One region of the Chryseobacterium sp. Mn2064 genome, then DNA from elsewhere that is predicted to be linked to it. Evidence: riboswitches for the same ligand, from Rfam matches in the RefSeq annotation. Region 1 holds a riboswitch; each other region holds the start of a gene.
What was found. Region 1 has a riboswitch for S-adenosylmethionine ahead of ACL9RH_RS16745 (SusC/RagA family TonB-linked outer membrane protein). Riboswitches for the same ligand answer to the same signal wherever they lie in the genome.
Positions count from the first base shown of each region.

Region 2: linked by a shared signal. The riboswitch ahead of ACL9RH_RS20015 (TonB-dependent receptor plug domain-containing protein) and the one ahead of ACL9RH_RS16745 (SusC/RagA family TonB-linked outer membrane protein) in region 1 are both predicted to bind S-adenosylmethionine.
Region 3: linked by a shared signal. The riboswitch ahead of ACL9RH_RS17495 (alpha/beta fold hydrolase) and the one ahead of ACL9RH_RS16745 (SusC/RagA family TonB-linked outer membrane protein) in region 1 are both predicted to bind S-adenosylmethionine.

Region 1 covers NZ_JBMOUE010000004.1:359,199-361,467, reverse strand. Annotated here, with positions in the region: gene ACL9RH_RS16745 (SusC/RagA family TonB-linked outer membrane protein) at 1-1,106, opposite strand, end outside; SAM riboswitch class I at 1,190-1,286, opposite strand; gene ACL9RH_RS16740 (type II 3-dehydroquinate dehydratase) at 1,530-1,937, shown strand; gene ACL9RH_RS16735 (hypothetical protein) at 2,138-2,269, shown strand, end outside.
Region 2 covers NZ_JBMOUE010000006.1:82,357-84,625, reverse strand. Annotated here, with positions in the region: gene ACL9RH_RS20015 (TonB-dependent receptor plug domain-containing protein) at 1-1,294, opposite strand, end outside; SAM riboswitch class I at 1,388-1,493, opposite strand; gene ACL9RH_RS20010 (alpha-amylase family glycosyl hydrolase) at 1,590-2,269, opposite strand, start outside.
Region 3 covers NZ_JBMOUE010000004.1:508,170-510,438, forward strand. Annotated here, with positions in the region: gene ACL9RH_RS17490 (MGH1-like glycoside hydrolase domain-containing protein) at 1-508, opposite strand, end outside; SAM riboswitch class I at 697-804, shown strand; gene ACL9RH_RS17495 (alpha/beta fold hydrolase) at 863-1,801, shown strand; gene ACL9RH_RS17500 (ACT domain-containing protein) at 1,806-2,269, shown strand, end outside.

The DNA.
Region 1 (2,269 bases):
TCGTAATAAGGATAGAACGAAGGAATAAATCTTGCCGCATTGATGATATTACTCGACTTGGAATCTGAAGATGTAGGCGCATTCTGAATACTGTTGGTATAGCTTAAGTTCACTCCTACGTTCAGCCATTTCTTTACTTCAGAATTAATCTTTAGCCTTGTGTTGTATCTTTTAAATCCTGACTCAATCGCCATCCCTTTATCATCAAGATATCCTAATGAAAAGAAATAATTACTTTTTTCACTTCCTCCACTGATATCCAAATCCACCTGATTTCTTGAAGCAACTCTCTGTAAGATATCTCTCCAGTCGTCATTCCATAGAGCTGTTGCTCCCGGCAATAGTTTTCCGTCTGTTCCAACTGGCCTTGCGTAATTTGGACCGTATGGATTTATTCCAAGGGTGGAAACCAGATTATCGGATGCCATCTGTGCAGCTTGCTGAGAAGAAATCTTATCGGACTTATACCCGTTTCTCAATGCTTCCCAATACAACTGGAAATACTGATCGGTATTCACCTGCTGATAGTCTTTCACTGCCCTACCCGAAAATCCCTGGCTGATGTTAAAGTTTACTTTTGCTTCTCCTCTTTTTCCGGATTTTGTTGTGATAATGATGATTCCGTTCGCTCCTCTTGAACCATACAATGCACTTGCTGTGGCATCTTTCAGTACGCTGATCGATTCAATATCATTAGGACTTATTGCGTTCAGGTTCCCATCAAAAGGAATACCGTCAACAACATATAGCGGATCACTGGAAGCACTTACCGATCCAACCCCTCTAATTCGGATGGTAGAGATTGCCCCCGGCTGTCCTGAAGCACTTGTCGTTTGAATCCCTGGTACCTGTCCTTCCAAAGCTTTGGTAATATTGGTTACCGGTCTATTATTGATTTTATCGCTTGAAATAGTTGCTACTGAACCGGTATAGCTGTTTCTTTTGGCTTTACCATAAGCTACCACTACCACCTCATCAATCTCCTTTTCACGGAGGGTATCTTTTTTCGGTTTGGAAGTCTGCCCGCTTACATTTGCAATTCCTAAGAAAAATGCAGCCACTGACGGAATCCAAACTTTAGAATTAAATAAAGTTTTATTAATCATAATCAATTTTATTTACCAAATATTAAAATTTTGCCCCTTGCAGAAAAGTCAGCAAAGGGCATCGATAAATACGATAAACCAAATGCTTATTTTTCCTTTATAGGCTGAATGTAACACCTTACGCATAGCAGGTTGTCAAGATTTCATAGGGTCAGTTCCCTCCATCTTTCTTTATAAGCCGATCGAAATATGGTTGCAAAGCTATAAACTTTTAGTCCACAAAACAAGTAGACTTATATTTTTTTCATGATAAATTTTCAAAAATTAACATAACATTTTATAAATGTCTTCAAAATAGCACTTTAAACAAATTATCATTTTAATAAATATGACAAATATCATTACCAATAATTCAAAGAATAAAAATGGGCTTAAACACAAGTTTTTAGTTTTTTAATTGAAAAAACTTTTTAATTTTATAGTATGAAAGTTTTAATTGTAAACGGGCCTAATCTGAATCTTTTAGGTACCAGAGAACCGGAAATCTATGGAAATGTTTCTATGGATAGTTATTTGGAATTTTTAAGAACTGAGTTTCCTTCTCATGAATTAAAATATTATCAGTCTAATATTGAAGGAGAATTGATCAACAGACTTCAGGAGGATGATTTTGATGCGGTTGTTATTAATCCAGGAGCTTTCACGCATTATTCTTACGCTATAGCGGATTGCTTAAAAAATATCCGGAAGCCTAAGGTTGAGGTTCATATCAGTAATATTTACAAGAGGGAAGAATTCCGTCAGAAGTCTGTAACGGCAGCTAATACTGATGCAGTTTTATCTGGCTTTGGAATGGATGGGTATAGATTGGCTGTATTAAGCTTGAAATAATTTTTCACCACGGATGTCACAGATGATTGTGGATGATTTATGATTTTGAGTAATTTTTTCTTTAGGTGGGTTATGATATTATTTTAAACAAGTAACAAAAGGAGATTTAATATTCTTTCGGAGACATTCTTACCACGGATGTCGCAGATTTTCGCATATGATTGTGGATAATTAGATGATTAAATGAGAAATGGTAGTTTATGGAGATAAAGGGTGAAGTTTTTTGTACTTCTATTGGAGTTTATTCTCAACAATTGACAAAGAGAAAAGCTTATACTATTGAGGGAATGAATCTTCAAAACATAAGAATTTGCAATGATGAAGGTAAATTA
Region 2 (2,269 bases), on a different contig from region 1:
AAGAAGCCTCATCTCCTGCCTTGATCTGGTACTGTTCGAACCTGAATTCTCCTCCAAAGGCAAAATTGAATCTGTTGATATTTTTAGAAACATCAAGATTGATTGTATTCTGAAGAAAGCTATGAGCTCCCGCATAAAAACTGGTTGGAGATTTAGCCCCCAATGAAGCATTATTGGTATTGCTTACGTTATAATTGAAGGTATTGCTTCCAAAAGTATTGCTCAGATCGATCAACCAATTATTTACATTATATTTTGCTCCTAAAGCATAGGAAACATCATAAATCTGAGAGTTTAATATGGCCTGAAATCCATTAGGATAGATGGATGAAACAATATTATTTTTTTCACTGGGAAGTCTTCTGAAGCCAAACCCTTTTCCTTCTTTGATGCTGAAACCTCCAAAAGAATAAAGTTTTAATCTGTCATTTAAAGGATATTCTGAGTTGAAAAACAATTGCCCCTGTTTAATCTGAGCATCTCCAATCTGGAAGTTGAAATCATCCCGGGTTAACCCTCTTGCTTTTATTTCAGCATCATCTGCATTTTTAGCATCGTTAAAGTTAGGCGCAAATTCATACGCAAAATTGTCTCCGAAAATATCAAGATCATGATTCTGCGTTCTTGTTGTTTTTCCTCTGTGGCTCAACTGTAACGATAGGTTAACATACCCTCTTTCCTTTCCAAGGGAAGCTCCGTAGTTGGCACCAGCCTGATAAGTATCTCCATCGTTTCTCCCACTCAATCCATAAGTGATACTCGCAGAAGCTCCCGGATTTTTTTTAAGGATAATATTAATGACTCCGGCAATGGCATCAGACCCATATTGTGCTGCAGCACCGTCTCTCAGAACTTCTATTTTTTCAATAGCAATGATAGGAATGGTACTCAAATCTGTCCCTACAGAACCATTTCCTACGGTATTCTGATAATTGACCAGAGAAGTGGTATGTCTTCTTTTTCCATTTACCAGAACCAGAACCTGATCCGGCCCCATGCCTCTTAAAGTAACAGGATCTATATGCTCTGTACCGTCTGAAGCAGATTGTCTCACGGAGTTAAATGAAGGAATCACGTAATTCAGTAAATCCTGAACCGTAATTTGAGGAGATGCTTTTTGTATTTTTTCGATATTGATAACATCTACAGGAACTGGTGTTTCCAGTTTTGTTCTTTTAGCATTACGGTTTCCGACGATAATGATATCTTCGATCTGTTTTCCTTTTTCCTCCTGTTCCTGAGCTGCTATTCCAATAGTTCCAAGCAGTAATACAGCTATGCTTAATTGTTTCATTTTTTGTTTTGTCCATTAAAAATAAATCCGGCGAAATTTCTCCGCAGATATTTAAGACTTCAAGAAATGGAATTCATATAAGAATGTTGACTTCACTTATCTCCCCCAACGGGTTGGAATTAGCACCTTTACACCTTTGGAATAGTGTCGGTTGCTAAGGTTTCATTGGGCCAAATCCCTCCACCTTTCTTGATAAATCTACTGCAAAGGTAGAGTATTTTTTTTATATGTAAAAAGGCAAATCTGCTAATTTGCAAATTTGCCCTTTTATGTGTTTGATATCGTGAATATTAATTTATCTCACAATCATTTTCTGAATCGCAATTCCTGTATCTGATTTTAATTGAACCAGATACGTCCCGGCAGGATAATTTACTTTCCATTCGTAAGTTCCGTTTTCCTGGTTCAATTTAAACGAGTCTAATTTTTTTCCACTCATATCTGAAATGACAATCTCTCCGTTCTTAGCTTTGTTAAAAACCAGTTGTACCTGCCCGTTCTTTATAGGATTATCGGCAATCTGAAGCGAAAGTCTGTGGGTCGCATTTACATCTGCTGTTGACAGCGCTCCTGCATAGTTTCCAAAGATTCTGAACTCTCCGGGTTGCAGGCTGATAGGAGTAGTTGTAGAAGCTATATTAGAAACAGTGTTATCCATAAGGTTCTGCCATTGCCCTGTATAAGGAAAATAAGGAACAACATTTTGTACAGAAGTGCTATAATTAGCCAAAACCACTATATTTTTCATTCCAGTAAGCGCATCATCATATACATAGATTCTTGTAATCAATCCATCCGGATCATTGGTAAGATTATTAGATTCTATGGTATACGTTTTAGATTTAAACACCTGATGAGCATTTCGGATGTCAATAATTTTTGCCCATGTGTCATAAACCGCTTTTCTGGCAACATCAGTATCATATCCTAAACTAAAAGCAACAGGTTTCTCATCTGTTCTACATCCATTATCAA
Region 3 (2,269 bases), 150 kb from region 1:
CTTTACAGTATTCAATAAAAATATCGAAATATTCATCATTGTCAAAGATTCCTGTATCAAAGATTTCATACTCCGGATCTTTTTTGCTACGTCTTCCGTTTTCCGTAACGAGGTCATCATAAGGAAACGTATTGATGGGATATTTATACACCATCTTCATATAGCTGTGGGTAGGGGTGTTATCCAGATAATAAAAAATTTCTTTAATATCTTCCCCGTGATTTCCCTGTGGATTGCTCAAACCAAAGAAACGCTCCTTTACGATCTTATCTTTCTTGTTCCAGAATGAAAATGCAAAGCAAAACAGCTGCTTTACATCCGATATTCCGGCAATACCTTCTTCTCCCCAGCGGTAGGCATAGCTCTCCGCGTTATTATGGTTGGTGAAGTTCCAGGCATTTCCGTCTCTACTGTAATCTTCCCGTACGTTACCCCATTGCCGGTTGCTTACATAAGGTCCCCAGTTTTTCCATTTGGTATCTTGTAATCTATCCTTTTCGGCAGTCATATCTCAACATTTTTCTACACGAAGTTAGTTTTTTTGAAAAATAATTCCAATTCCTTTCATCTGAATAATTATTAATATAGCTCTGAAATACTTGTGTTTAAGGGCTTTTTAAAATATTAAATTATTTTTTTTTTGAAATTAAAAGAAAAGAGCTACCTTTGTACCATTCGTTCATTCAAATATTGAAAATGTTATCAAGAAAGGTTGAGGGATTAGACCCTATGAAACCTTAGCAACCCTTTGCGCAAGCAGAGAAGGTGCTACGTTCTACCAAAGTAATTTTGGACAGATAACTTACTGAAGTTCTTTTCAGCCATTTCCTGTGGCATTTTCAATTGTATTAAAATAATAGAATTGAAAACAGAACTAAACTATATTAATCTTTCGTATCAAACCAATTCCCAAAAGGAATGGAATATCTCGTTAAGCTATGAGCTTTTCGGGAAAGACCTGTTTACAGCTCCCATTATTCTTATCAACCATGCACTTACCGGAAATTCAACAGTATCCGGAGAAAAAGGGTGGTGGAAAAATTTGGTAGGTAAACATCAGGTCGTAGATACGGAACAATATACCGTTCTTTGTTTCAATATACCCGGAAACGGTTATGATACCTTTTTAATTGAAGACTATGAAGACTTCACCCCTTCAGATATAGCCAATCTATTTCTGAAAGGATTGGAAGCTTTACATATCAAAAACTTATATGCCATTATTGGAGGATCTCTGGGAGGAGGAATTGCCTGGGAAATGCTTGCCAAGCAACCTAAGTTGGCAGAAATATTTATCCCGATAGCTTGTGATTATAGAACACACGACTGGCTTCATGCGCAATGTCTGGTTCAGAAATTTTTATTAAATGATAAAGATGAGCCTTTACAGAAAGCAAGAATTCATGCCATGTTGTGTTACAGAACTCCACAATCGCTCAACAGCAGATTTCAGAATACATACAATCAGGACAAACAGCGTTTAGAATCAGAAGATTGGTTAATATATCACGGTAATGCTTTAAACGAAAGGTTTAGTTTGAAAGCATATCAATTGATGAATCATTTACTGATGAATATCAACGCTGATGAAACAGCCTTAGAGAGAATAGAAGCACGAATGCACATGATCTCCGTAGATACAGACCTGTTTTTTCCCGCTTCTGAAATCCGAATGTGCTTCGAGAAATTGAAAGAGAAAAATAAGGATGCCTCTTATCACGAGATCCAATCTATACACGGGCATGATGCCTTCCTAATGGAATATCAACAATTAAATAATATCATAAAAAACATTTTATAAAGTAATGAAAAAGGGTAATGAAATAAAATTTTTAAAGAACAGATCAATCATCAAATTTGAAGGCGAAGATTTTTTAGGCGAAATCGGAATTGATGGAAGAATCTTCAAAGCGCTTACTTTAGCACGAATCAGTGTAGGAGTAATCTCTCAGCAGGCTGTAGAAAACGGAATCTCAATATTGGTTCATGAAAATGATGCGGAAAAAGCCGTAGCCTGTCTTATTGATGAGTTTGAAGCAGAAAGAAAATCAGGGAAAGTTTCCCAAATTTATAGCATCAATAATGTTTCTGTACTAGGTTTTGTATCAGAAGATTTTAATAAAGTCCTTGCTGAACTGGCGAGAAATAATGTATTTCCACTGCTTTTAAATCAGATCGCAGGAGAAAATAGAGTAAATATTGTAGTGACTTCTTCTCAGGACGAAAAGACCAAGAATATCATAGAATCTGAAATTTTCAAAAAGCCCAA